DNA from 4 places in the Pseudoduganella aquatica genome. Region 1 is predicted to be linked to each of the others. Evidence: predicted binding sites of a transcription regulator. Region 1 holds the regulator's gene; each other region holds the start of a gene.
What was found. Region 1 encodes sigma-54, which starts transcription at its own class of promoters, with help from an activator protein. Its sites were predicted from a motif close to TGGCANGNAANCTGCTTT; they were not measured.
Positions count from the first base shown of each region.

Region 2: KT882_RS05315 (PEP-CTERM sorting domain-containing protein) is a predicted target of sigma-54. The motif match lies at 3,150-3,167, and genes of this name have one in related genera.
Region 3: KT882_RS01190 (PEP-CTERM sorting domain-containing protein) is a predicted target of sigma-54. The motif match lies at 4,304-4,321, and genes of this name have one in related genera.
Region 4: prpB (methylisocitrate lyase) is a predicted target of sigma-54. The motif match lies at 4,170-4,187, and genes of this name have one in related genera.

Region 1 covers NZ_CP086370.1:997,621-1,004,753, reverse strand. Annotated here, with positions in the region: gene KT882_RS04455 (enoyl-CoA hydratase/isomerase family protein) at 1-92, opposite strand, end outside; gene hpf (ribosome hibernation-promoting factor, HPF/YfiA family) at 188-544, opposite strand; gene KT882_RS04445 (RNA polymerase factor sigma-54) at 614-2,098, opposite strand; gene lptB (LPS export ABC transporter ATP-binding protein) at 2,114-2,875, opposite strand; gene lptA (lipopolysaccharide transport periplasmic protein LptA) at 2,878-3,474, opposite strand; gene lptC (LPS export ABC transporter periplasmic protein LptC) at 3,489-4,082, opposite strand; gene KT882_RS04425 (KdsC family phosphatase) at 4,094-4,633, opposite strand; gene KT882_RS04420 (KpsF/GutQ family sugar-phosphate isomerase) at 4,635-5,633, opposite strand; gene KT882_RS04415 (monovalent cation:proton antiporter family protein) at 5,743-7,133, shown strand, end outside.
Region 2 covers NZ_CP086370.1:1,205,963-1,213,095, forward strand. Annotated here, with positions in the region: gene KT882_RS05300 (hypothetical protein) at 1-105, shown strand, start outside; gene KT882_RS05305 (GIN domain-containing protein) at 146-778, opposite strand; gene KT882_RS30750 (sensor histidine kinase) at 920-2,476, shown strand; gene KT882_RS05315 (PEP-CTERM sorting domain-containing protein) at 2,473-3,114, opposite strand; gene KT882_RS05320 (DUF4197 domain-containing protein) at 3,237-3,935, opposite strand; gene KT882_RS05325 (hypothetical protein) at 4,047-5,888, opposite strand; gene KT882_RS05330 (acyl-CoA dehydrogenase family protein) at 6,058-7,133, shown strand, end outside.
Region 3 covers NZ_CP086370.1:282,946-290,078, forward strand. Annotated here, with positions in the region: gene rsmI (16S rRNA (cytidine(1402)-2'-O)-methyltransferase) at 1-728, opposite strand, end outside; gene KT882_RS01165 (penicillin-binding protein activator) at 840-2,054, shown strand; gene KT882_RS01170 (YraN family protein) at 2,063-2,419, shown strand; gene KT882_RS01175 (phosphoheptose isomerase) at 2,483-3,079, shown strand; gene KT882_RS01180 (BON domain-containing protein) at 3,072-3,695, shown strand; gene KT882_RS01185 (TlpA disulfide reductase family protein) at 3,698-4,207, shown strand; gene KT882_RS01190 (PEP-CTERM sorting domain-containing protein) at 4,356-5,141, shown strand; gene KT882_RS01195 (DUF3034 family protein) at 5,185-6,492, opposite strand; gene KT882_RS01205 (PaaI family thioesterase) at 6,512-6,946, opposite strand; gene KT882_RS01210 (2-dehydropantoate 2-reductase) at 7,068-7,133, shown strand, end outside.
Region 4 covers NZ_CP086370.1:5,344,732-5,351,864, forward strand. Annotated here, with positions in the region: gene acnD (Fe/S-dependent 2-methylisocitrate dehydratase AcnD) at 1-1,978, opposite strand, end outside; gene prpC (bifunctional 2-methylcitrate synthase/citrate synthase) at 1,978-3,129, opposite strand; gene prpB (methylisocitrate lyase) at 3,250-4,137, opposite strand; gene prpR (propionate catabolism operon regulatory protein PrpR) at 4,299-5,957, shown strand; gene KT882_RS23895 (DUF6328 family protein) at 6,114-6,578, shown strand; gene KT882_RS23900 (S41 family peptidase) at 6,579-7,133, opposite strand, start outside.

The DNA of each region.
Region 1 (7,133 bases):
ATGTCGAGGGAGAGGGAGTTGAGCGCCTTGGGGCGGTCGAGGGTGATGATGCCGGCGCCGTTGGCAACCTGGGTGATGACGTGCTCGCTCATGGCTGATTGTCTCTATGATTGTTAGACAGCCATTTTAGCGCGGGCGCAAAAAAGGGCGCCAGATGCGCCCTTTGTTGGGAGTGCCGGTGACCGTCTTATGCGGTGGCGGCTGGCTCGTAGGTGTCCGGGAGATGCTTGATGGCGTCGTGGCCATGCTCCTGCACTTTGGCCTTGTACTTCATGACTTGGCGGTCCAGTTTGTCGATCAGCGTATCGATGGCAGCATACAGGTCTTGCGACAGGCTTTCCACGTACACAGTCTTGCCGGACATGCGCAGGTTGATCTCGGCTTTTTGCCTTTTGTCTTTCTCGGTGAGGTTATCTACAGTCAGGATGACAGCAATATCAATAACTTGATCGAAATGGCGCTTTACCCGTTCCAGCTTGTTCTGCACGTATTCACGGATGGCGGGGGTCACTTCGAGATGATGTCCACTGATGGTGAGATTCATACACACTCCTAAAGATAAGGGCTCATGCGCTATCGAATGTTATTTGAGCGCAGGGGAACCCAAGTAAAACTACAAAGCTTTACGCAGACTTACCGGAGGGATTTTCAAGGCTTCGCGATATTTGGCAACAGTCCGTCGCGCAATTACCATGCCCTGTTCTCCCAGCATGTCCGCAATCTTACTGTCGGATAAAGGATTTTTCGGGTCTTCTGCTCCTGTCAGTTGCACTATCAGCGCCCGTATCGCCGTCGAGGATGCTTCTCCTCCTGCTTCGGTGGCGACGTGGCTGCCAAAGAAATATTTCAACTCAAACATCCCATGCGGAGTCAGCATGTATTTCTGAGTTGTTACCCGAGAAATAGTGCTCTCGTGTAGTCCCAGTGTATCAGCAATTTCACGCAACACAAGGGGTCTCATGGCAACCGCGCCATGGCTGAAAAAGTTCTTTTGTCTTTCTACTATCGCTTGCGCCACGCGCAGTATCGTGTCGAAACGCTGGCGCATATTCTTGATCAGCCACTTGGCTTCCTGCAGCTGCGCGCCCATGGCCGACTCGCCTTTTCCCTGCTTGAGCATGTTGGCGTACAGCGCGTTCACGCGCAGGCGCGGCATCACGTCGTTGTTCAAGGAGACCTGCCAGCCATTGCGCGCCTTCTTCACGATCACGTCCGGCACCACGTAGTCGGACACGTCGGAAGCGAACTCGGCGCCCGGGTGCGGGTTGCACTGGCGGATCACCGCTTGCGCTTCGCGCAGGTCCTCGTCGTCGCAATCGAGGGCTTTTTTCAGCTTGTTGAATTCGCGCTGCGCGAACCAGGCCAGGTGCTTTTCCACGATGCAGATGGCCATGCGTCGCGTGACCAGCGGCACGCCGGGCATGCGCTTGATCTGCAGCGCCAGGCACTCGGAGGCGCTGCGCGCGCCCACGCCGATGGGGTCGAAACTTTGCAGCAGGGTCAGCGCCGTTTGCAGCTCCTCCAGCTCCACGTCCGCCTCTTCCGGCAGGCGCGCATGGATCTCTTCCAGCGGCTCTTCCAGGTAGCCGTTCTCGTCCAGCGCGTCGATGATCAGCTCCATCAGCACGCGGTCGCGCGGCTGCTGCACGGTCACGCGCATCTGCTCCATCAGGTGCTCGCGCAAGGTGCAGTGGCTCGCTTCGAGCTGCGGGCGCGAGTCCTCGTCGTCCGGCGCCTTGCTGCGGCCGGCGTCGCTCCAGTCGGTGTCGGCCTCGGCGCCGCTGGCGCTGTCGCCACCGGCGCCGTCGAAGGGGTCGCCCTCGCCGGCCGGCGCGCTGTCCTGCGCCGGCGCGCCCACGTCGGCCGGCGACGCGTCGGCGCCGTCGGACTGGGTCTGGTTGATGGCGCCGTCGCCGAGCAGGCGCAGCGAGCGGTCCAGCGGATCATCCAGGCGCTCCAGCAGCGGGTTCTCGCCCAGCAGCTGTTCCAGTTCCTGGTGCAGCTCCAGCGTGGACAGCTGCAGCAATCGGATCGACTGCTGCAGTTGCGGCGTCAGCGCCAGGTGCTGAGAGGTGCGGAGTTGCAGTGACTGTTTCATGGGCTGGTTCAGGAATTACATGCGGAAGTGTTCGCCCAGGTAGACGCGCCGCACCGATTCATCGGCGATGATGTCGTCCGGACGGCCGGACGCCAGCACGCTGCCCTGGTTAATGATGTAGGCGCGGTCGCAAATGCCCAGCGTCTCGCGCACGTTATGGTCGGTGATCAGCACGCCGATGCCGCGCTCCTTGAGGAAGCGCACGATGCGCTGGATCTCGATCACGGCGATCGGATCGACGCCCGCGAATGGCTCGTCCAGCAGCACGAAGCGCGGGTTGGTGGCCAGCGCGCGCGCAATCTCCACCCGGCGGCGCTCGCCGCCCGACAGCGACAGCGCGGCGTTCTCGCGCAGCTTCTCGATCTGCAGGTCGGCCAGCAGGCGGTCCAGGCGCTCATTGATCTCCTGCTTGGTCAGCGCCTTGCCGTTGACCTTCTGGATCTCCAGCACGGCGCGGATATTCTCCTCCACCGTCAGCTTGCGGAACACCGAAGCCTCCTGCGGCAGGTAGGACAGGCCCAGGGTGGCGCGCTGGTGGATGGGCATGCTCGACACGTCCACGCCGGCGATGTCGATGCTGCCCGCGTCGGACGGCACCAGGCCCACGATCATGTAGAAGGAGGTGGTCTTGCCGGCGCCGTTAGGCCCCAGCAGGCCCACCACTTCGCCGCATTCCACCTGCAGCGACACGTCGTGCACCACCTGGCGCTTGCCGTAGGACTTCTGCAGTCCGCGCACCACCAGGGTGCTGGTGCAGCTTTGCATTGCTTCAGCCATGGTTATTTCCCCGCTGGCGGTTGCTGGACCGGCGCCGCCGGCGCAGCAGGAGCGGCCGGGGCAGCCGGCTTGGGCGTGGACGGCTGGATCACCATGGTGCCGCGGCCGCCGCCGGTCTTGCCTTCGCCGCTGGCGGTATTGCGCACGCTGAACTGCTCGCGCCGGCTGTCGTAGGAGATGAACTCGCCCGACACTTCGTCGCTCGGCTTGCTGCCTTCCAGGCGGCGCACCTTGGCGCGCACGAACAGCTTCACCAGTTCGTTCTTGCCGTCGTATTCGATGCGCTCGGCTTCACCTTCCATCCACTGCTCGCCTTCGCCGTCGCGCTTTTGGCGGAAGGTGGTCGGCTTGCCTCCGGCGCTGGTGAGCGTCACGTACTGGTAGCCTTGCGGGTCCTTGGTCACCACCGCCTTGGCCGCTTTCATCAGCAGCGTGCCGCGCGTGAGCACCACGTTGCCGGTGAAGGTGCTGATCTGCTTGACGTCGTCGACGTCGGCGTTGTCGTAGTCGATCAGCGTGGGCTTGGTGGAGTCGGCCTTCTCGGCCTGCACCAGCCCGGCCGCGCACAGCAGCAGGGCCGAAATCAGGAGTTTTTTCATCGTCTGTCCATTCACTATTTAGTTTGCGCCGGCGGATACACAATCCGTCCGCGTCCCTGCAGTACAACCTGGCGCGTGGCGTTGTTCGCCTTCATACCGGCGCCGGTGGCGGTGGCGCCGCCCTGCACGATTTGCACGGCCTGGTTGGTTTCCATGCGGTCCTCGTCCGGGTAGACGGTGAGCGCCTGCGTCGTCATCTGCATCGCCTGGCCCTTGTCCTGCGCCGCGCGGTCGATCTGCACATTGCCTTTCAACTGCACGCGCGAGTTGTTCTCGTCCACGCGCGCGTGGTCCGCCTTCATGTCCATGGGCGGGTGCGTGCTGCTCAGGTTGCGCACCACCGGCTTGTCGATTTCCGATGCGTCGTCGATGGGACGGTGCACCAGCTTGTCGCCGGACACGATGTAGCTCGGCTTGCCGTCCTTGGCCATGCGCACCACGCTGAACTGCTCGATGATGTAATCGGGCTCGTTCAGGCGCTTATCGGCCAGCATGTCCTCTTCGCCGCGGTTCATCAGCTGAAGCAACCAGAAGGTGCCGAAAGCAACAAAGACCCCGATCACCAGGGTCATGCTCAGGCGCCAGCGGTGCGCGGTTCGTTTACGCATTAGCTACCCCCTCAGACCAGGAACTGGGCCATGACCTTGTCGTAATTGCCGGTGGCGCGCAGCACGAACTCGCACACCTCGCGCACCGCGCCGCGGCCGCCATGCGCCTCGGTCACATGGTGCACGCGGCTCAGCACATCGGCGCGGCCGTTGGGCACGCCCACGGCGAAGCCCACGCGTTTCAATATCGTCAGGTCCACCACGTCGTCGCCGATAAAGCCCACCTCGTCCGCGCCCAGGCCGGTCTTGGCCAGCAGGTCGTTGAACGGGGTCAGCTTGTCGTGGCCGCCCTGGTGCACGAACTCGATGCCCAGGTCCTTGGCGCGGGCCGTCACCTGCGGCGAACGGCGCGCGCTGATGATGGCGGTCAGGATGCCGGCTTCCTGCAGCAGCTTGATGCCCAGGCCGTCGTGCACATTGAAGGTCTTCATCACTTCGCCGTCCGGGCCGTAGTGCAGGCTGCCGTCGGTGAGCACGCCGTCCACGTCGAAGATCATCAGCTTGATCTTGGCGGCGCGCGCCACGTTTTCCAGGTTGTAGGCTTGGTTCATCTCAGATCACCTTGGCGCGGGTCAGGTCGTGGATATGCAGCGCGCCGGCCAGCTTGCCGTCGGCGTCCACCACCAGCATCTGGTTGATGCGGAACTGCTCCATGATGGCGACGGCATCCACCGCCAGCTTATCAGGCGAAATGCTGCGCGGATTGGCGTGCATCACATCGCGGATGATCACTTTGCTGAAATCCTGCACTTTTTCTATCATGCGGCGCAAATCGCCGTCGGTGAACACGCCCACCGGGCGCTTGTCGGCATCGACGATGGCGGTCATGCCCATGCCCTTCTGGGTGATTTCCAGCAGCGCGTCCGGCAGGCGGGTGTCCAGGCCCACGGCCGGGATGGCGTCGCCGCTGCGCATGACGTCGCGCACATGGGTCAGCAGGCGGCGGCCCAGGGCGCCGCCCGGGTGCGAGCGCGCGAAGTCTTCTTCCTTGAAGCCGCGCAGGTCCAGCAGCGCCACGGCCAGCGCGTCGCCCAGCGCCAGGGTCACGGTGGTGCTGGCGGTGGGCGCCAGGTTCATCGGGCAGGCTTCCTTGTCGACCGAGACGTCCAGGTGCACGTCGGCCAGCTTGGCCAGGCTGGAGCCGGGCTTGCCGGTCATGGAAATGAGGGTGCTGCCCATGCGCTTGACCACCGGCAGGATGGCCATCAGTTCCGAGCTTTCGCCGGAATAGGAGATGGCGATAAAGGCGTCCTCGGGCGTGACCATGCCCAGGTCGCCGTGCGCGGCTTCGGCAGGATGCACGAACAGGGCCGGGGTGCCGGTCGAGGCCAGGGTGGCGGCGATCTTGCGCGCGATATGGCCGGATTTGCCGATGCCGGACACCACAACGCGACCTTTGCAGTTCAGCAACAACGCGACCGCCTTGCCGACGCTGTCGTCGGTGGCCAGGCGCGCGTGCATGGCGATGATGGCGTCCGCCTCGATCCGCAGGGTTTCTCGGGCCAGCGCCAGCGCGCGTTCGGCCGTATTGTTGTCAAAAGCTTTCAGCATGGGATTTCCATCGGTTACACTCATGCCGGAAGTATAGCCGAATTGCGAAAGCAAAAAACTTGCCAGTCCCAACAAACAACGGGATCGGCTGCTGACCTGGAACCGCCGCATGTTTTCACCGCTAGAACTGACCCTGTTATTGCTGGGCAGCGCCGTGCTGGGCGTGGTCGCGTTCAGGATGCTGCACCTGCCGCCCATGCTGGGCTATCTGGCGGTCGGCATTATTATCGGGCCGCACGCGCTGGGGCTGGCCGAACAGAGCGAGGCCGGCCACATCCTGGCCGAATTCGGCGTGGTGTTCCTGATGTTCTCGATCGGCCTGGAGTTCTCGCTGCCCAAGCTGATGGCCATGCGCGGCATCGTGTTCGGGCTGGGCATGGCGCAGGTGGTGGCCACCATCGCCGCCACGATGGTGCTGGGCTGGCTGCTGGTGACCCAGATGCCCGGCGTGCACATCGGCTGGCAGGCCTCGTTCGCGCTGGGCGGCGCGCTGGCCATGTCGTCGACCGCCATCGTGGTCAAGATGCTGACCGAGCGGCTGGAGCTGGAGAGCGAGCACGGCCGCAAGATTATCGGCATCCTGCTGTTCCAGGACCTGGCGGTGGTGCCGCTGCTGATACTGATCCCCTCCCTGTCGAAGAACCCGGACGACCTGCTCAGTACGCTGGCCTGGGCGGCGGGCAAGGCCGCCATCGTGCTGGTGCTGCTGCTGTTCGTGGGGCAGAAGCTGGTGCGCGGCTGGTTCACCATCGTGGTCAAGCGGCGCTCGCAGGAGCTGTTCATGCTGAACCTGCTCCTGATCACGCTGGGCGCGGCCTGGATCACGGAGAAGGCCGGGCTGTCGATGGCGCTGGGCGCCTTCGTGGCCGGCATGCTGATCTCGGAAACCGAATACAAGCACCAGGTGGAGGAGGACATCAAGCCCTTCCGCGACGTGCTGCTGGGGCTGTTCTTTATCAACGTGGGCATGCTGCTCAACCTGCGGCTGGTGGTGGAGCACTGGTGGCTGGTGCTGGTGCTGCTGGCCGGGCCGGTGCTGCTCAAGTTCGCGCTCATTGCCGGGCTGGCCAAGCTGTTCGGCTCGTCGGACGGGGTGTCGATGCGCACCGGCCTGGCGCTGGCGCAGGCGGGCGAGTTCGGCTTCGTGCTGCTCAACCTGGCCGGCGGCATGGCGCTGATGGACCCGTTCATTATCCAGGTGGTGCTGGCGTCGATGGTGCTGTCGATGCTGCTGGCGCCGTTCATCATCGCCAAGTCCGACCAGCTGGTGATGAAGGTGTCGAGCAATGAATGGATGATGCAGTCGCTGGCGCTGACGAAGATCGCCACGCGCACCATGAGCACGCAAAAGCACGTGATCGTGGCCGGCTTCGGGCGCAGCGGGCAAAGCCTGGCCACGCTGCTGAGCGAGGAAGACATCGCCTACCACGCGCTGGACCTGGACCCGGAACGGGTGCAGGAAGCGCAGACGGCGGGCGCCAACGTGTCCTACGGCGACGC
Region 2 (7,133 bases), 210 kb from region 1:
AAGCGCCACGCCACCTCGGCCGATCCGGAGACGGCGCGCGCGCAGCGCTGGACGGCCTTCCGCCAGCTGCTGTCGTCGCCGCGATTGGCGGACAGCTTGCGGTGAAATGGCGGGTTAGGCGCAGCCGTAACCCGCCATTGCTGAATCAATCGCCGGCGTTGACGTTGCCGATGCCGTTGACGGTCTTGTTGATATGGCGCGGCTTGCCGTAATACGTCAGGCTGCCCATGCCGTTCACCACGGCGTTGAGCGTATCGTGCGCGGTGACTTTCACATTGCCGATGCCGTTGAAATTGACGTCGGCGCGTTCGGTGTCCAGCGCCTTGGTATCCACCTCGCCCACGCCCTGCGCCTTCAGGCGCAGCAGCTTGACCTTGCCTTGCGCTTCGAAGCGGCCAGCGCCCTGGTAGCTCACGTCCAGGCGTTCGCCCGCCATATTCTTCAGTACCGTTTCACCCGCGCCTTCGCCGATGAATTTGGCCAGCGCCGGCACCGTGATCACCACGCGCGGATCGCCGGTGGTGCTGCTGCTGTTGCGTTCGCGGTTGTAGATCTTCAGCTCGCCGTTCACCACTTCCGTCACCAGGCTGCCGAGGAATTTCGGCGTGCCGGACACCTTCAGCGACTGGGTCTTGCCCGCCTCCACGACGATGCTGTAGGCGCCCTTGCTGTCGATGGCGGTGAACGGCTGCACGGTGCGCACCTGCTCGTCGGCATGGGCGGAGAAGGAGGCGGCGGCAAGCGTTGCAATGGCGGTCTGGATCAAAAGACGGTGCATGGTTTCCCCTGTTTTGTGTTGAGTAATTAGTAACGCCATTGTAGTGAGGGGCCGCGCCGCTGTGGTGGATTTTGCGACGAACTGCAAAATCGGCGGCCCCAATTGCAACATTACTTGCCGCTGCGGGGGGATAGGCATACCATGGGCGCGCCTCCACCGACCACAACGACTATGCGCAGCACGGCCGCTCCGAACCGACGCCTGTCCCGCCTTACCGTCCACCTTTGGCTGACGCTGGGGGTGTCGCTGCTGCTGGCGGTCAGTTTCGCGTTTTACGTGCGGGCGGAGAAAAAGATCGACGTGGCCAACGAGCAGCAGCAGCAAGCTGCTTTCCTGGCCAACCAGCTGCGCCAGTCATCCGACGAACTGACGCGCATGGCGCGCACCTATGTCGCCACCGGCGAGGTGCAATACCGGAGCCAGTTCGAGCAGATCATCTCGGTGCGGGAAGGCCGCTTGCCGCGCTTCGCCAAGGAACCGAACAACTATTGGGAAGTGCTGCCGGCCGACGCCGTCCAGGCCGGCCAGGGGGCGGGCGCCTTGCCCCTGATGGCGCTGATACGGCACGCCGGTTTCACGCAGCAGGAACTGGCCCTGCTGGAGCAGGCCAAGCTGCGCTCGGACGCGCTCACCGTCACCGAATTCGCCGCCATGCGCCTGGTGGACGCAGGCAAGCCATCTCCGGCGGCGGCGCGCGCGCAAGCCAGCGCCATGCTGCACGGCGAGGACTACCACCGCGCCAAGGATGGCATCCTCGCGCCCATCCGCCAGTTCTCGCAGCTGGCCGACCAGCGCACGCTGACCGTGGTGCAGCTCAGCGAGCAGCGCGCCTTCCAGCTGCGGCTGGTGTTCCTGTGCCTGGTGGCCATGCTGCTGGTGATGGTGTGGATGGCGCGCGGCGAGGTGCTGGCGGTGCTGGGCGGCTCGGTGCCGCAGCTGTACCGCCATATTTCCCGCCTGGGCAGCGGCGATTTTTCCGCCCCGCCGCCGGCCGCGCCGCGCGACAGCGTGCTGGGCTGGGTGGGCGAGACGCAGCAGCGCCTGGCGCAGGCGGACGCCGAGCGCAAGCAGGCCGAAGGCGAACTGGCGCAGTACCGCAGCGGGCTGGAGCAGCTGGTGGAGGAGCGCACGCAGGCGCTGGCGGCCGCGCTGGACCGGGCCGAGGCGGCCAGCCGCGCCAAGAGCGTGTTCCTGTCGAATATGAGCCACGAGCTGCGCACGCCGCTGAACGCGGTGATCGGTTTTTCCGAGCTGATGGGGCGCTCGCAGTCGCTCAGCGAGGACGAGCGCGAAAACCTGCGCTTTATCCACCACTCCGGCCAGCATCTGCTGACCTTGATCGACCAGGTGCTGGCGCTGTCGCGCACGGACGCCGACCCCGCGCGCCCGGCGGGCGGCCTGAGCGACGTGGAGCAGCTGGGCGCGCAGCCGGCAGCGGAGCCGGCCCCATCCGACGCCGCCGCCGTGCCGCCGGCCGAGGTGCAGGCGCTGGACCACGCCACTTACGAGGCGCTGTGCAACGCGGTCCAGCACCTGGACCGCAAGGGACTCAACGAGCTGCTGCTGCGCGTTGAACCATCGCATCCGGCGCTGGCGCGCAGCATAGAAACCATGGCCGAGCGGCTGGAATACCGCGAGCTGTGGGAAGCGCTGCAGCAGGCCCGCGGCGCGAACGCGCCGGCGAAGCAGGGCGCTTAAGCGCGGCGCCGGCGGCGGTGGAAGGCCAGCGCCGCCAGCGCGATGCCCGAGAGCAGCAGGCTGGACGGTTCGGGGACGCCGGCCGCCGGCGTGCTGCCATCCAGGCGGAAGGGCGTGCCGCCGTCGCGCAGGAACAGGTCGCCGCCGCTTTCATCGAGCTGCAGGTAGCTGCCCGCCGGGTCGCCGGTGTTGGCGGTGCGGAATTCGAGATCCAGTCCGTAGAAACTCAGCAGGTAGTTGCCGGCATCGAGCGTCACCGCGCCGACGTTGAAGTTCACATCGTAGAAGGTGGTGTAGGGATAGCTGATGATGGCGTTCGGCACGGCCGTGTAGTCGCCGGGATTGAGCGTGAGCTCGTAGATGGCGGCGCCTATGCCGTTGTTGCCCGGGTCTTGGTAGATGGTGAAGGTGAACGCGCCCAGGAAGGGGTCTTCCGTCAAGCCCATCTGGAAGAACACGCTGTTGATGGTGCGCGTGCCGGCCAGGCTGAAATCGTCCAGCACACGGCTCTGCGCCAGTGCGGTGGAGAAGTAGCCGCTGCGGGCGTCGTCCGCGCCCAGGCCGTTGTCGTAGATCACGTCCGCATGCGAGAGGGCGGAGCAGGCGGCGAGCAGCGCCGCGAGGAACAGGCGTTTCATGCTTAATCCCGGAAACATTTATAGTTGATGAATGTTAAGCAGGTTTCATGCCTGTTTATTGGCCGTAGGCAAATACGGTACGCAGCCGCGTTGCGCGGCCGGCACTGTAAAATTTTCCGACACTACTTCAGCGCGCCGAATACTTTGCCGATCAGCTTGCTGCCGGTGCCGATGGGGTCGTTGCGGATGGCTTTTTCCTCCTCGCCTATCATGGTGAACAGGCCGTCCAGCGCGCGCTCGGTCACGTAGTCCTCCACCGTGCCGGCCTGCGCCAGGCCCATTTTCGACACCTTGGCCATGGCGCCGTTGTACTTGGCCGAGAGGTTGGACTTGTCCGTCACCTTCTTCACGATGGGCAGGAACTTCACACCCAGCTGGGCCGAGGTCTTTTCGCGGAAGAACTGCGTGACCGAGGTGTCGCCGCCGCTCAGGATGTTTTTCGCGTCGGTCAGCGTCATGTTCTTGACCGCGTCCACCAGCAGCGGCTTGGCCAGCGGCACGGCGGCCTCGGCCGCATGGTTCATGGACACCACCAGGTCGTCGAGCTGCTGCGCGTGGCCCGTCATTTTCAGGATGGGGCGCGCCTGCTCCAGCACCTTGGGCAGCGGGATCTTCACCTTCTCGTTGTTGAGGAAGCCGTTCTCCGTGCCGAGCTTGCTCACGGCCGCGTTCGAGCCGCGTTCCAGCGCCGCTTTCAGGGCGCCGTTCACGTCCGTGCTGGACAGGTCGGCCAGCGAGACGGCCCAGGCGCTGGAGGCGGCCAGCAGCAGCGGCAGCGCGCGGTAAGCCAGACGGGATGGCATGCGGAAGGATGAAAACATGGCGGACTCGCAAGATAAGGGCAGTAAGGCATGGTACGCCAAGCGCGCCGCGCGTGCCAGTCTTCAGCCCTCACCGGGCCCCGCGCCCAGCCCCCAGCCCTCAGCCACGTCTCAGGCCTGCGCGCCGCCCTGCACGCTGCTCAGGTGGCGCGGCGCCTGGCGGCGGCCGGCCATCAGGCGCAGCTCCTTGCCCTGCTGCTCGGTGTGCTCGGTGAGCTTCTGTACTTCGCGCTCCAGCAGCTCCACCCGCAGCGCGTGCAGGTCCAGGCCGATCTGGCGCACCGCGAAGTCCAGGGCGGTGCATTCGTCCGGGCGGTAGCTCTCGCCGTTGGGCTTGGGGCCGAGCAGCACAAAGCCGTACAGCGTGCCGCGATGGCTCATGGGCAGGGCCAGCTGGCCGCCGCCGCCCAACTGCGGCGCCATTTCGGCGCGCAGCGCCACGGCGATGCTGTCGTCGGCGGCCATGCTGTCCGGCGCGCCGGCCAGCGTGCCGGCGGTGGCCGGTTCGTAGCGGCCGTCCGCCTGGCGCAGGTAGATGGCGCAGCCGGCCTGGCTGGTGAAGCGGTCCATGGCCTGGCGGCAGGAGTCGAGCAGGGCGTCCACGGTGGTGATATGGGCCGCCTGTTTCACGTAGTGCTGCAGCTTGTGTTCGTTGTCGTGCCACTGGTGGAAGAAGACGCGCTCGACCCAGCGCTCCACCCGGCCGTGCATATGGTGGAAGGCCAGGTAGACCGCCAGCGCGATCAGGCCGTCCAGCACCAGCGTCACGGTGGGGGCATCCGCATGGCCGCCGCCGTGCAGCAGCGAGGACGAGATCCGCTCCACCACGCCGAACACGCACAGCAGCAGCACGCTGACCACGCTGAAGATCAGCATGCGGCTGATGGCGAATTCGAAATGGAACACGCGGTGCTTGAGCACGGAATAGGCCAGGCCGATATACATCAGCAGCTGGCCGGCGAACATGGCCATCACGGTCCAGCGCATGCCCTGGTAGCCGCCGTCCAGCGCCGGCACCCACACCAGGATGGGCGGGATGGTTCCCAGCAGGAAGGACAGCAGCAGCCAGTAGTGGCGCTGGCGCATCTCGCCGCGCGACTGGCGCCAGCCGTCCACCATGCTCAGCATCCACAGCGATACGCCGAGCGCGATCACGATGCCGGTGCAGGGCAGCAGCAGCGGCGCCTCGTTGCCCAGGCCGAACCACAGCGCATAGGCGGCCGTGGCCAGGCACAGCGCGCGGTGCAGCGGCAGCAGCCGCCACAGCCAGCGCCGCAGCGGCGTGTCCGGGTATTGCTGGTAATGCAGGGCGAACAGCACGCCGCAGTACCACAGCATGGGAAACGCGGTGAGCTGGACCAGCTTGGCCAGGCCGAGGGCGGCCCCGGCCGGCAGGTAGTTGATGGTCATGTACAGCGTGAAGTTCTGCACGCAGAAGGCCATGGCCAGCGCGCGCTGCGAGCGGTTCTCGCCCTGCTTGATGCCGATCAGCACGGTAAACAGCAGCGCGGGCACGGCCAGCGCCAGGCGCGCGGCGTAGTCGAACGATTCGGCAAAGGGAACCGGGCTGGCGACCGCCGCCACAGTCAGATGCTTGGTTTGTGCCTGCGGGCCGGACTGGTACAGGGTCAGGCCTACGGGCTCGCCCACGGTGAAGCGGCGCCATCGGTTCTGCACGCGGTCGAACTGCACGCCGTCGCCCGCCTTGGCGCCGAAGGCCAGCAGCGGCGAGCCGGGATCGAGCTGGAGGATCTGCAGCCGGTGCGTGCCCTGGCTTTCCGGGTGCAGGCCGATGTGGTCGTTCAGGCTGGCGCCCAGCGTGCCTTGCTCCTGCGCGAGCGCCAGGGCGCGGAAGGCGCAGCTGGCGTCCATCACCAGCAGCAGCGCGGCGACGGCGCTCAGGGTGCAGATCAGCCATTTCCAGCTTGCGGTAGACAATCGAAAAGCAGCCATTTGAAGCTCCTGTTTGGTGCTCCTGCGCGATCACAGCTTGGACAAGATTTCGATTATAAATTGACAAGTTGCAAGGGCAAAGCGATTTTTGGTTGCAAGCCGCCGCAGTCGCGTTCCGGCAACGGGCGGATGACTCTATACTGCTTCGATCAGAAGAACGGAGGCCGCCATGCAATGGGAAACCCACGAGATCAGCAACCAGTCCGCCGAGCTGAAGGACTACAACCTCTACCTGACCGATCCGCTGCTGCAGGACGCGGTGCAGCGCGGCGGGGCCGGCTGGCATGCGCAGGCGCTGGCCGGACAGGGCGCGCTGCTGGGCAGCGAGGCGGTGATACGCATGGGCGAGCTGGCCAACCGCCACCCGCCCGAGCTGCATACGCATAGCCGCAGCGGCGAGCGCATCGACGTGGTGGAGTTCCATCCCAGCTGGCACGAGTTCCTGGCCATCACGCGCCGCCACGGCCTGGTGTCCCTGCCGTTCGCCGAGCAGCGCGCCGGCGCCTGGAGCGCCTATGCCGCCAGCCAGTACCTGCACAACCAGATCGAGGCCGGCTCCTTCTGCCCGGCCAGCATGACCTTCGCCTGCATCCCCGTGCTGCGGCAGGAGACGGCGCTGTACGCGCAGCTGCAGCCGCTGCTGTTCTCCCATGAGCACGACGCGCGCGACCTGCCGGCCGCCGCCAAGAAATCCATCATGGTCGGCATGGGCATGACGGAAAAGCAGGGCGGCACCGACGTGCGCAGCAACACCACGCGCGCCACCCACACCGGCGGTGTGCAGGGACGCGGCGGCGAGTACAGCCTCGTCGGCCACAAGTGGTTCTTCTCGGCGCCCATGTGCGACGCCCACCTGGTGCTGGCCCGCACCGACGCCGGCCTGTCCTGCTTCTACGTGCCGCGCTGGCGGCCGGACGGCAGCAAGAATCCCATCCACATCCAGCGCCTGAAGGACAAGCTGGGCAACCGCTCCAACTCCAGCAGCGAAGTGGAGTTCCACGGCGCCTGGGGTGTGATGGTGGGGGAGGAGGGACGCGGCATCCCCACCATTATCGAGATGGCCACCAACACCCGGCTGCACAACAGCATCTCCAGCGCCGCCTTCATGCGCCAGGCGCTGGTGCAGGCGCTGAACCACGCGCGCCAGCGCAAGGCCTTCGGCCGCACCCTGGCCGAGCAGCCGCTGATGCGCTCCGTGCTGGCCGACATGGCGCTGGAAAGCGAGGCGGCGCTACGCGTGTCCAT
Region 3 (7,133 bases), 710 kb from region 1:
ACCACGTATTCGCCTTTTTCGCGGTGCGCGTCCGCGTTCAGCCAGGCCACGGCCTCGGACAGCGGGCAGCGGTGGATTTCCTCGAACAGCTTGGTCAGCTCGCGCGCGAACACCACCTGGCGCGTGGGCTCGAACGCCGCCGCCAGCGCTGCGGCGCATTCAACGATGCGGTGCGGCGCTTCGTAGAACACCATGGTGGCGGTGACGTTGCGCAGCTGCTGCAGCATGGTGTCGCGCTGCTTGGCCTTGGACGGCAGGAAGCCGATGAAGTGGAACTGGTCGTTCAGCAGGCCGCTGGCGGAAATGGCGGCCACGGCCGCCGAGGCGCCCGGCAGCGGCACCACGCGCAGGCCGGCCGCGCGCACCGCGTCCACGATGCGCGCGCCGGGGTCGGACACGGCGGGCGTGCCCGCGTCCGATACCAGGGCGATGCGCTCGCCCGCCTGCAGCCGCGCGATCAGCGTCTCGGCCGCCTCGCGCTCGTTGTGCTGGTGGGCGGCGATCAGGGGCTTGTGCAGGCCGAAACGGGTCATCAGCTGGGCGGTGTTGCGGGTGTCTTCGCAAGCCACGGCGTCCACCAGGCTCAAAACGTGCAATGCGCGCAGACTTATATCAGTGACATTACCGATCGGGGTCGCCACTACATACAATGTTGCGATAGGATAGGTCTGGTTGGCTGTCTCGCCCAGGACGGGCAGGGTGGCGATGCTGGTTGCTTGTACTGTCATGGAGGTTGAATGCTGCCTATAAGAGTGAAATTGCTGCTGTTGTGCCTGGCAGCCAGTCTGACCAGCGCTTGCAGCACGCCTTGCGACGCGCCCGGCAAATTGTGCGCGCCTGTGACGTCAATTACAAGCCCGCCGCAGCAAGCTGCGCCGCCCGCGGCGCGGCCGGCGCCGGAACGCCCGCCCGAACCGCCGCCGCCGGCCGTGGAAACCTTTGCCGTGCCCATGCCGGGCACGGAGAACGGCACGCCCGCCGCCCTGCCGGACAATGGCGCACAAGCCGCTGCCGGCGCCGATGGCGCGCCCGGCTACCGCATCGGCCTGATGCTGCCGCTGCGCTCCGAGCCGCTGCGGGTGGCCGCCGAGGCGGTGCGCGACGGCTTCATGGCGGCCTGGGAGCGCGACCGCGCCGGCATCGCCGTCACCGTGATTGAAACCGGCGACGCCACGCAGGACGTGCTGGCCGTCTACGCCGCCACGCTGGAGCAGCAGGACATGGTGGTGGGCCCGCTGGCCCGTTCCGCTGTCACCGCCGTGGCCGCCAGCCCGCTGGTGCTGAAGCCCACCATCGCCCTCAACCACCCGGACGGACGCGGCGAGACCACGCTGCCGGCGCAGATGATGGTGATCGGCCTGTCCATCGAGGACGAGGCGCGCCAGGCCGCCAGCTGGGCCGCGCGCGAACAGCCGGGCGCCATTGCCTACGTGCTGTCCAACCCCGCCCAGTACCAGCGCCGCAGCGCCAGCGCCTTCGCAGCCCAATGGCAGCGCCTGGGCCGCGCCGCCAAGACGGCCGACTTGACCGTGCTGAACGGCTACCTGAACGACGCCGAGCTGGTGCAATTGCGCGCGCGGCTGCAGGCCGAACCCTCGGCCGTCGTGTTTGCCGCGCTGGACACTGACCAGGCGCGCCAGCTGCGCGTGGCCCTGCAAGCGCCGCCGCTGGGCGACATTCCCGTCTACGGCACCTCCTCGCTCAATCCCGGCAAGGCCAGGCAGCTGCCCGGCCCCGAGCTGGACGGCGTGCGCCTGCTGGACCTGCCCTGGCAGATCCAGCGCGACCATCCGGCCGTGATGGTTTACCCACAGCCGCTGGGCAAGGACGCGGACATGGAGCGCCTGTACGCGCTCGGCATCGACGCCTTCCGCGTGGCGCATGAAATCGCCCGCAACGCCCAGCGCAAGCAGCAGGCCGATTTCCAGCTGGACGGCGTGACCGGGCAGTTGAAAGTACATTTCGGCAACGGCCCGGCTGCGTTCGAGCGCCGCATGTTGCCTGCTGTCTACAAAAACGGCGTGCCCCTGCCGGCCGCCGCCGCCCAGCCCTAGGCGCCGCCATGCCCCTCACCACGCGGCAGATGCAGGGCAACGCGGGCGAGGACGAGGCGCTGGCGCATCTGCAGCGGCATGGCCTGCGGCTGGTCGAGCGCAATTTCCGCTGCAAGGGCGGCGAAATCGACCTGATCATGCGGGACGGGGCGGCGCTGGTGTTTGTCGAAGTGCGCCAGCGCGGCGGCGGCGGCTTCGGCGGGGCGCTGGCCAGCGTCACACCGGCCAAGCAGCGCCGCCTGATCCACGCCGCCCAGTTCTACCTGCTGCGCCTGAAACCCCTTCCGCCATGCCGTTTCGACCTGGTGGCGATCGATGCAGGCAAATTGAGCTGGCTTAAGAACGTTCTGGAAGCCCATGCCTGAAATGTAAGCATATTTAACAGCGCTTGTCCGGCCCGGCGGGCGACTGCACTATAATCCCACACCATGAATACTCAACGCATCCTCTCCCATTTCCACGAAAGTGCCGAAATCAAGATCCAGTCCGCCACCGTACTGGCGCAGCCGATAGGCCAGGCGATCGAACTGATGTTTTCGGCTTTGTCCAACGGTAACAAGATCCTGGCGTGCGGCAACGGCGGCTCGGCTGCCGACGCGCAGCACTTCGCCGCCGAGCTGGTGGGACGCTTCGAGCGCGAACGCTTCCCGCTGCCGGCCATTTCGCTGGCGACCGACACCTCCATCCTGACCGCCGTGGCGAACGACTACAGCTACCGCGAGATCTTCTCGAAGCAGGTGCAGGCCTTCGGCCAGGCGGGCGATATCCTGCTGGCCATTTCCACCTCGGGCAACTCGGCCAATGTGATGGCGGCCATCGAGGCGGCGCTGGAGCGCGAGATGCGCGTGATCGCGCTGACCGGCAAGGGCGGCGGCGCCATCGGCAAAATGCTGACCGACGCCGACGTGCATATCTGCGTGCCGGCCGAGCGCACCGCCCGCATCCAGGAAGTGCATCTGGTGACCATACATGCTTTGTGCGACGGCATCGACGTCGCACTATTCGGAGGAGATGTGAATGAGTAAAGCCGGCACCGTGGTACGCCGCGTAGTATTTGGCGCTGTTCTGCTGTCCTCGCTGTCCGCCTGCGTTCCGCTGGTGGTGGGCGGCGCCGTGGGCGGCACGCTGGCCGCGTCCGACCGCCGCACCTTCGGCGCGCAAACCGAAGACAAGGCCATCGCCTTCAAGGTCGAAACCAAGCTGCCCAACCTGGTGGGCGACGCCGGCCATGTGAACGTGGCCAGCTTCAACCGCCGCGTGCTGCTGACCGGCGAAGTGCGCGACCAGGCCATGAAGGACAACCTGGAGCGCGAAGTGCGCGCCGTCGAAGGCGTGCTGTCGGTGACCAATGAACTGGAAATCGCCGGCCCGGCCAGCTACACCTCGCGCTCGAACGACGCGCTGATCACCACCAAGGTGAAAGCCAGCCTGGTGGACATGAAAGACATCTCGGCCAACTCCTTCAAGGTGGTGACCGAGCGCGGCAACGTCTACCTGATGGGCCGCGTCACGCAGCGCGAAGGCACCATCGCCGCCGACGTGGCGCGCGGCGTGAGCGGCGTGTACAAGGTGGTCAAGGTTTTCGAGTATATTAGCGAAGACGAATGGAAACAGTACCAGCCTAAACCTGCAGCGAACTGATCATGTCCTCCTCCACCGCCTGGATCAAACCCGCCCTGGCCGCCGCCGTCATCGCGGGCCTGGGCGTGACCGCGTATTTCTCGCTCAGCCAGCACAGCAGCGCGCCGGACGTCACCTTCCTGGGCATCAAGGGCGAGCAGATCACGCCCGCCAGCCTGCAGGGCAAGGTGGTGATGGTGAACTTCTGGGCCACGTCCTGCGCCACCTGCGTGAAGGAAATGCCGCAGATGGTGGACACGTACAACAAGTACAAGGCGCAGGGCCTGGAGTTCGTGGCGGTGGCGATGAAGGAAGATCCGCCCAACTACGTGCTGAACTTCGCCGAAACGCGCCAGCTGCCGTTCAAGGTGGCATTGGACGTGAAGGGCGACGCGGCCAAGGCCTACGGCAACGTGGCCATGACGCCCACCACCTTCGTGATCGACAAGCAGGGCCGCATCATCAAGCGCTATGTGGGCGAGCCGGAGTTCCCGGCCCTGCACAAGCTGCTTGAAAAAGCGCTGCAAGGCTAAAACCCCGCCTCCCATCCGCGTCGGAAAACTTTACAGTTTCCGCGCGGAGTTTCCACGTCAAATCGTAAGTCCTTGATTCTCAAGAATGTTTATTCGTGGCATGTAACTTGCTTTGAATTAATATATCTTACACCAAGGAATCTTACCGATGAAGCGACTGTCCCTGCTGCTGGCCCTGGCCATGCCCCTGCTGGCCCAAGCCAGCGCCATCTCGCAAGTAGCCGAAGCGAGCAAATACACGCTGGCCTACTCGCTGGCCGTGCCCAATGTCGCCAGCTTCAACTTCAACAGCATCCCTTACACGGTGGACAACCACGCCAGCATCGCCAACGGCTCGTTCAGCCGCATCGCTTACTACCTGGAACTGCAGCGCGCCGGCGGCCAGCTCATGTATGCCTACGTTTCCATGGACGCGTTCACCAATGATGCGGGCAAGATCGGCGTGCCGAATGCGGCGTCCGGCGCCTTCTTCCAGCAGAACGTGAGCAATATGAACGTGTTCTCCAACGTGGCCGGCATTACCACCGGCACCGGTATCGGCACGGGCAATATCGAATTCTGGCAATACAATTACGGCACCGCCAACAGCGCCAACGTGCCCGGCGCGACCAACAACAACTACGATTTCGGCGACCGCTCGGACTTTGCCAACAACTACGGCTCCATGCAGATCCATAACTACGGCGCCGGCCAGTCCATCCTGGACTACAACAACTGGGGCGGCTCGAGCAACTACAGCGACATCGGCCTGGGCACCCAGGTGGGCGGATCGGGCAATCCCGACTGGACTTTCGCCTACAACGCGGGCCAGTTCACGGTGAAAAACCTGGAAGTGCTGGTGCTGAGGAATTCCGTTCCTGAGCCTGGCAGCCTGGCGCTGCTCGGCCTCGGCCTGTTCGGCCTGGCGGCAATGCGCCGCAAATCGGTACGCTAAAGGCTGGGGTCGGACCCTGGGGTCTGCCCCCAAGGTCTGACCGTCAGAAGCCTGTCTGTACGGACAAATACCAGCCCTTCTGCTTCTTCTTGTTGAACACGGTGATCTCGCCCAGATGGGCGTAGGCCGCCGTGACCGACACATTGCGCGTCGGGAACCAGGCCACAAAGGCGTCGTAATAGGCTTTTTCCGGGTCCACGCCGAGGTTGTGCGGCTTGTGCCGGTATTCGGCGCCCAGCGCCAGCTTGCGGTTGATTAAATACGCCACCGACACTTCCGGCATCAGCTTGGCGTGGTCGCCCTGGTCGCCGCCAAAGCCCAGTATGCCCATCTGGTTGGCCTTGGTGGCGCGCAGCGTGCCGTTGACCAGCAAACTCTGCTCGAACAGCACCTTGGTGGCGGACACGTAGTAGTCGTAGCCGCTGTCGTCCTTGGCGCCCAGCTGCGTGACGCTGGTGATGCCCAGCGCGCCCAGGCCGCCTATGCCCTTGTTCTTCTTGTACATGATGCCCACGGCCACCTGCGGCACCCACACGTCCTGCTCGTAGACCGCGTCGCCCAGCAGGCGCACCTTGAGGCCGACGATGTCCTGCTTGATCTGCAGCGCGTTCAGCGGCGCCAGGCTGCCCTTGAAGTCCTGGCGCGCCAGCGACAATTCCAGCCGGTCGCCCACGCCGACCGCCACGCCGTAAGTGCCCAGCGAATAATCCTGCGTTTTCACGTGCGTGTAGTGGGCGTTCGCGGCCCAGCTGTCGCGCGAGCCGTAGCCGGTGATCAGCGCCCACGGCGTGAGGCCGCCGCCGCCCGCGCCTTCCAGCTGGCTCACGCCGCCGGTGGCCAGGAATTTGCCCATGTCCGGCTTGCTTTGCACGCCGGGCGAGGCGGTGACGATGTCGCGCTGCATGGGCGCCAGCTTGGCGATCAGCTTGTTCGACACGCTGCTCGGCACGCCGTGCTGCTCCATGGCGATCTGCAGGTCTTCCGCCAGCGCGTTGAACTGGGCGTTGGTGATCTTCAGGTCGATGTGCACCGACTTCATGTCGCGCACGGTGCCCACGCCGTCCATGGTCTTGTCGCGGTATTTGCCGCTGTACTTGCACGGGCCGCCGGCGAATTCGCAGAACTGCTCCTGCAGGCGCTGGTTCAGCTGCGGGATGTCGAAGTCGTTGAAGCTTTCCTTGATGCGGGGGTCGGAGGTGATCAGCGCGACGAAGGTATCGGTAATCTTCTTGATGCCCTCCTTGCCTCCCATGCCCTGGTAGGTGGAGTCTTCGGTGTACGGCGTCTGCGCGCAGGCCAGGGAGGAGGCGAGCAGCAGGCCGAGGGTGGCGGCCGTGGCGAGTTTCATCATGTGCTTGTCCTTGGAGCGATTACTTCGGGTACAAGATCATTTGCGTGCAGCGGAACAGGGCGATGGTCTTGCCCGTGTCTTTGTGCACCACGGTGGCGTCCCACACCTGCGTGGTGCGGCCCATGTGGGCGGCCTTGGCGGTCACGGTGATGACGCCCTCGCGCGCTGTGCCGAGGTGGTTCGACTTCAGTTCCAGCGTGGTGAAATTCAGGGCGCCTTCCGGCAGGCTGGCGATGCAGCCATAGCCGCAGGCGGTGTCGGCCAGCGTGACCACGGTGCCGGCGTGCAGATAGCCGTTCGGCGCCAGGTGGTGCTGCGCCACAGTCAGTTCGGCGCTGGCCTCGCCCGGGGCGACGGCGGTGAAGTGGATGCCCATGTAGCCGGGCAGTTTGCCCGCGCCGAAGGCGTCGAGCTGCTCAATGTTAAATTTTGGTGCGTCCATAGCCTGTTCCATTTTGCCTTGTCATAGACGAATGATAGAGAAAGGTGGCTGGATTGTCGCTATTTTTACTGTCGGCTCCGCCAATTGCGTCCATATTGAAGCCTGGCCCACAACAGTAGTTTTTTTGCAAACCATGGATACTCGAGCTCCCCTCCATCCCGGCGCCATCGCCGTCTTCGGCGCCGGTTCGATCGGCGCC
Region 4 (7,133 bases), 2.5 Mb from region 1:
GCAGGTACTCGCCGGCCGCGCTGTCCATCATGATGGCGTTCGATGGCGACAGGTGGTCGGTGGTGATGTTGTCGCCCAGGACGGCCAGCGGACGCATGCCCGACAGCGTGCGCGCGCCGGCCAGCGCGCCTTCCCAGTACGGCGGACGGCGGATGTAGGTGGTCTGCGGGCGCCAGTCGTAAAGCGGGCTCACTTTGATGCCGTCGTCTTCCTGCTTGGCGAACATGGGAATGTAGACCTTGTGGAAGTGCTCCGGCTTCACGCTGGCAGCAACCAGCGCGTCGATATCCTCGTCGCTAGGCCAGATGTCGGCCAGGCGGATCTCCTTGCCGTCCGCGCTCACGCCCAGCACGTCCTTCTCGATATCGAAACGGATGGTGCCCGCGATGGCGTAGGCCACCACCAGCGGAGGCGAGGCCAGGAAGGCCTGCTTGGCGTAAGGGTGGATGCGGCCGTCGAAGTTGCGGTTGCCGGACAGGACGGCGGTGGCGTACAGGTCGCGGTCGATCACTTCCTTCTGGATCACCGGGTCCAGCGCGCCGGACATGCCGTTGCACGTGGTGCAGGCGTAAGCCACCACGCCGAAGCCCAGCTGCTCCAGCTCGGGCATCAGGTGCGCTTCTTCCAGGTACAGGGTCACGGCCTTGGAGCCTGGCGCCAGCGAGCTTTTCACCCACGGCTTGCGGGTCAGCCCCAGCTTGTTTGCGTTGCGCGCCAGCAGGCCGGCGGCGATCATATTGCGCGGGTTGTTGGTGTTGGTGCAGCTGGTGATGGCGGCGATGATGACGGCGCCGTCGGGCATCAGGCCAGGTTCGTTTTCCACCACGCCCGAGATGCCGCGCGCGGCCAGCTCGGAGGTCGGCACGCGCTTGTGCGGATTGGACGGGCCGGCAATGTTGCGCACCACGGTCGAGAGGTCGAAGCGGATCACGCGTTCATATTCGGCGTGCTTCAGCTCATCTGCCCACAGGCCGGTTTCCTTGGCATATACCTCCACCAGGTCCACCAGCGCGGCGTCGCGGCCGGTGAGCTTGAGGTACTTGATGGTCTGCTCGTCGATGTAGAACATGGCGGCGGTGGAGCCGAATTCCGGCGCCATGTTGGAGATGGTGGCGCGGTCGCCCAGCGTGAGGTGCGAAGCGCCCTCGCCGAAGAACTCCAGGTAGGACGACACCACTTTTTCCTTGCGCAGGAATTCGGTCAGCGCCAGCACCGTGTCGGTGGCGGTGATGCCGGGCTGCGGCTTGCCGGTCAGCTCCACGCCGATAATGTCCGGCAAACGCATCCACGATGCGCGGCCCAGCATCACGCTTTCCGCTTCCAGGCCGCCCACGCCGATGGCGATCACGCCCAGCGCGTCCACCATCGGCGTGTGCGAGTCGGTGCCCACCAGCGTATCCGGATAGGCCACGCCGTTCTGCACCTGCACCACCGGCGACATGCGCTCAAGGTTGATCTGGTGCAGGATGCCGTTACCCGGCGGGATCACGTCGACGTTCTTGAACGCCTTCTTGGTCCAGTTGATGAAGTCGAAGCGGTCTTCGTTGCGGCGGTCTTCAATGGCGCGGTTCTTGTCGAAGGCGTCCGGATCAAAGCCGCCGCATTCCACCGCCAGCGAGTGGTCCACCACCAGTTGGGTCGGCACCACGGGATTGACCAGCGCAGGGTCGCCGCCTTGCAGGGCGATGGCGTCGCGCAGGCCGGCCAGGTCCACCAGCGCGGTCTGGCCCAGGATGTCGTGGCAGACCACGCGCGCAGGGAACCATGGGAAGTCCAGGTCGCGCTTGCGCTCGATGAGCTGGGACAGCGAGGCGTTCAGCGTGGCGGGCTCGCAGCGGCGCACCAGGTTTTCGGCCAGCACGCGCGAGGTGTAGGGCAGCTTGTCGTATGCGCCCGGCTGGATCGCGTCGACTGCGGCGCGCGCGTCGAAGAAATCGAGCTTGGTGCCCGGAAGGGCTTTGCGGTGTAGCGTATTCATTATTTGCGGTCCTTGATCGGCATGAACTTCAGGTCGTCCGGGCCGACGTAATTTGCGCTCGGGCGGATGATCTTGTTGTCGATGCGCTGTTCGATAATGTGGGCAGCCCAGCCGGAGGTGCGCGAGATGACGAACAGCGGCGTGAACATGGCGGTCGGCACGCCCATCATGTGGTAGGACACGGCCGAGAACCAGTCCAGGTTGGGGAACATCTTCTTGATTTCCCACATGACCGATTCCAGGCGCTCGGCGATGTCGAACATCTTGGTGGAACCGGCTTCCTCGGACAGCTTGCGCGCCACTTCCTTGATGACCACGTTGCGAGGGTCGGAGATAGTGTACACAGGATGGCCGAAGCCGATCACCACTTCCTTGTTTTCCACGCGCTTGCGGATGTCCGCTTCAGCTTCGTCGGCGTTCTCGTAGCGCTTCTGGATCTCGAAGGCGAATTCGTTGGCGCCGCCGTGTTTCGGGCCGCGCAACGCGCCGATGGCGCCGGTGATGGCGGAATGGATGTCCGAACCCGTGCCGGCGATGACGCGGCTGGTGAAGGTCGATGCATTGAACTCGTGCTCCGCATACAGGATCAGCGACACGTGCATGGCTTTCACCCACGATTCGCAAGGCTTCTCGCCATGCAGCAGGTGCAGGAAGTGGCCGCCGATGGAGTCGTCGTCGGTTTCCACTTCAATGCGCTTGCCGTTATGGCTGTAGTGGTACCAGTACAGCAGCATGGAGCCGAAGGAAGCCATCAGGCGGTCGGCGATGTCGCGCGCGCCCGGCACATTGTGGTCGTCCTTCTCCGGCAGCACGCAGCCCAGCACGGATACGCCGGTGCGCATCACGTCCATCGGGTGGGCCGACGCGGGCAGCGCTTCCAGCGCCGACTTCACGGCTTGCGGCAGGCCGCGCAGCGATTTCAGCTTGGTCTTGTAGGCGTTCAGTTCCGACTGGGTCGGCAGCTTGCCGTGCACCAGCAGGAAGGCGATTTCTTCGAACTCGCTGGTGGTGGCCACGTCCAGGATGTCGTAGCCGCGGTAGTGCAGGTCGTTGCCGGTCTTGCCGACGGAGCACAGTGCGGTATTGCCGGCGGTGACGCCGGACAGGGCGACGGATTTCTTGGGCTTGAAGGTTGGGGCTTGTTCGGTCATTTTGGGGTCTCCTTGAATGCTTGGCGGGTTACGGCCTGCGGCCTAACCCGCCCTACGATAATTTGCGCTGATGACGTAGGGCGGGTTAGGCGCAGCGCGCCGTAACCCGCCGGACGCGGATTATTTCTTTTGCGCGGCGAACAGCGCGTCGAGCTTCTGCTCGAAGTCGTGGTAGTTGATGCGGTCGTACAGTTCGGCGCGGGTCTGCATGGTGTCGAGCACGTTCTGCTGCGTGCCGTCGCGGCGGATGGCGCCGTAGACGTTTTCAGCGGCCTTGTTCATGGCGCGGAAAGCGGACAGCGGATACAGCACCAGGCCCACGTCGGCGGTGCGCAGCTCGTCCACGGTGAACAGCGGGGTGGAACCGAATTCGGTGATATTGGCCAGGATGGGCACGCCCACCGCCTTGGCGAACTGCTTGTACATGTCCAGCGAGATCATCGCTTCCGGGAAGATCATGTCGGCGCCGGCTTCCACGCAGGCCACGGCGCGTTCGATGGCGGCGTCCAGCCCTTCCACGGCCAGCGCGTCGGTGCGCGCCATGATGACGAAGTTTTCGTCGGTACGGGCGTCCACCGCGGCCTTGATGCGGTCCACCATTTCAGCCTTGGTGACGATCTCCTTGCCCGGACGATGGCCGCAGCGCTTGGCGCCCACCTGGTCTTCGATGTGCATGGCGGCGGCGCCGAACTTGATCATGGACTTGACGGTGCGCGCCACGTTGAAGGCGGAGGCGCCGAAGCCGGTGTCCACGTCCACCAGCAGCGGCAGGTCGCACACGTCGGTAATGCGGCGCACGTCGGTCAGCACGTCGTCCAGGCTGGAGATGCCCAGGTCGGGCAGGCCCAGCGAGCCGGCCGCGACGCCGCCGCCGGACAGGTAGATGGCCTTGAATCCGGCGCGCTTCGCCAGCAGGGCGTGGTTGGCGTTGATGGCGCCGACGACCTGCAGCGGGGATTCTTCCTGGACGGCTTTGCGGAACGCGGCGCCTGCGGAGTATTGGCTCATGTGATGCCCTTTCAAGTTAGGTTGCAGCCACTATTGCAAGCGCCGTGCCAGCCGGTGAAACATAGCAAAATCAAGCACTTGGCACTATGGTGCTGCTGTTCGCGCGTTTCATTTTGAAACACTGAAACATTAAGTTGCGAAACGTGGCCTATAATTGAAACATGCGCCCATCCGCCCCGCCCCCCTTCGACCCGGCCGACAAACCCGTCATCTGGACGGTGGCCGTATCGCGCCTGTCCGAACTCTTCCGCGACATCACGCTCGAATACGACAACCTGGCCACCATCGAGCCGATCAACCTGGGCTTCGACGAGGCGGCGCGCCACATCCGCGAGCGCATGGCCACCGAGCGCTGCGACGCGGTGATCGCGGCCGGCTCCAACGCTGCCTATCTGAAGGGCCGCCTGTCGGTGCCGGTGGTGATCGCCAAGGCGAGCGGCTTCGACGTGATGCAGGCGCTGGCGCGGGCGCGGCGCGTGTCCGAGCGCATCGCCGTCGTCACCTACCAGGAGAAGATGCCCGAGCTGTCCGAATTCGCCGCCACCTTCGGCTTCGGCGTGGAGCAGCGCACCTACGCCACCGAGGAGGACGCGCGGGCGCAGATCAACGAGCTGAAAGCCTCCGGCGTGCGCGCCATCGTCGGCGCCGGGCTGATTACCGACCTGGCCGAAGAAGCCGGGCTGACGGCGGTGTTCGTCTACTCCGCCGCATCGATACGGCGCGCCTTCGACGACGCGCTGGAGATGGCGCGCCTGACCCAGCTCGAATCGAACCGCGCGCGCAGCCGCCTGGGCGTGGTGGCGGACACGCTGCGCGCGCGGCACGGCCTGAACGATTTGCGCGGCGATTCGGCCGCCATGGAGAAGATGCGGCAGGCCGTGGTGCTGTACGCGAAGTCGCCAGCCACGGTGCTGATCCAGGGCGAGACCGGCTGCGGCAAGGAGCTGGTGGCGCAGGCAATCCACCGCGAGGCGCCGCGCAGCCTGGGCGCCAGCCGGCCATTTGTGGCGGTCAACTGCGGCGCCATCGCCGAATCGCTGCTCGAGTCCGAGCTGTTCGGACACGAGGAAGGCGCGTTCACCGGCGCGCGGCGCGGGGGGCACGCCGGCCTGTTCGAAGCGGCCAACCGTGGCACGCTGTTCCTGGACGAGATAGGCGAAATGCCCCTGGCGCTGCAAACGCGCTTGCTGCGGGTGCTGGAGGAACGGGAAGTGGTGCGGGTGGGCGGCACGCGGCCGGTCGCCATCAATGTGCGCATCATCAGCGCCACGCACTGCGACCTGGAGCAGCGCGTGCGCGAGGGACGCTTCCGGGCCGACCTGTTCTACCGGCTGGCGGTGCTGCGCCTGGCGCTGCCGCCGCTGCGCGAGCGGCGCGAGGATATCGTGCCGCTGGCCGAGTGGTCGCTGAAGAATGCGCTGGCGGCGCTGGGCGCGCGGCCGCACCCCAACCTGCATGCCGAGATCAACGCCTGCGCCCCGCTACTGCTGGGCTACGGCTGGCCCGGCAATGTGCGCGAGCTGCGCAACCTGACCGAGCGGCTGGCGCTGTTCCTGGCAGCCGAGCCGCTGCAGGCGCTCACGCCGGGCTTTGTGCTTGGCGTGGCGCCGGAGCTGCAAAGCAGCGCCAGCATGGTTGCAGTGCAGGGAACGCTGCCTGCCGCATCGATGGCGGCCGCCGCGCAGGACGGCGCCAGCGGCCGGGAAAGCGCCAGCGCCGTGCTGGCGCGCTTCGGCGGCCGCCGCGACGCCGCTGCGGATTACCTGGGCATCAGCCGCACCACGCTGTGGCGCCGCTTGCGCGGCGAACAGGGTGGTTAGCACGCTTGTCCGGCGGGTTACGCTCCGCTAACCCGCCCTACGATGGACGCGAGATTCGTCGCTGCGTAGGGCGGGTTAGCGCAAAGCGCGTAACCCGCCAAACTGCGCGCCCCCTGCCCAGCGCCACCGCTACAATCGGCTGATCGGGGGAGCGCTATGGATCAGGTGGAAAAGGAGTCGCTGAAAGAGCAAATGGGCCGGGTGATCGAGGAGGCGCGCATGGTGCTGCCCGGCGTGCAGGCCCTGTTCGGCTTCCAGACCATCGCCGTCTTCAACGAGCCGTTCAAGCAGCTGCCCATGCTGGTGCAGGACTGCCACGTCGCCGCACTGGCGCTGGTGGTGGTGGCGATCGCCCTCGTCATGATGCCGGCCGCCTACCATCGCCAGGCCGAACCTTTCCATATTTCGCAGCGCGCCATCGCACTGTCGTCGCGCTGCATCTGCTATGCGCTGGCGCCCTTGGCGGCAGCCATCTCGCTCGACGTGTTCGTGGTGCTGCAAATGGTGACAGGCGACACCACCCTCGCCGCATGCGGCGGGGGCGGCGCCTTTGCGCTGCTGATTACCATGTGGTTCGGCTACCCGCAGCTGATGCGGCGCAAACTCGGCCGCACCGGCTGATTACTTGCTCTTGTCCGGGAAGGCCGGACGCACAGGCCGCACCGGCGGATTCTTCGCCAGTTCCGCCTTGATCACCTCGATCGCCTTCTCCAGCTGCGGGTCGCGGCCCGCGATCACTTCGGCCGGCGTCTGCTCCACTTCGATGTCCGGCGCCACGCCCTCGTTCTCCACGCCCCAGCCGCCGTCGCGCGTCCAGAACGCCAGGTTGGGCGCCGTGATCGTGCCGCCGTCCATCAGCACCGGGAAGCCGAGGATGCCCACCAGGCCGCCCCAGGTGCGCTTGCCGATCAGCGGCCCCATTTGGTTTTTGCGGAACATCCACGGCAGCAGGTCGCCGCCGGAACCGGCCGTCTCGTCGATCAGCATGGCGCGCGGGCCCTGGATGGAGGCGGACGGCGTCTTCATGTCCGCGCCGTAGCGCATGGTCCACCAGGCGATCTCTTTTTTCTGCAGGATCTCGATGTAGTAGTCCGCCACGCTGCCGCCGCCGTTGAAGCGCTCGTCGATGATGACGGCATCCTTGTCGGCCTGCGGGAAGAAGTAGCGCTTGAAGTA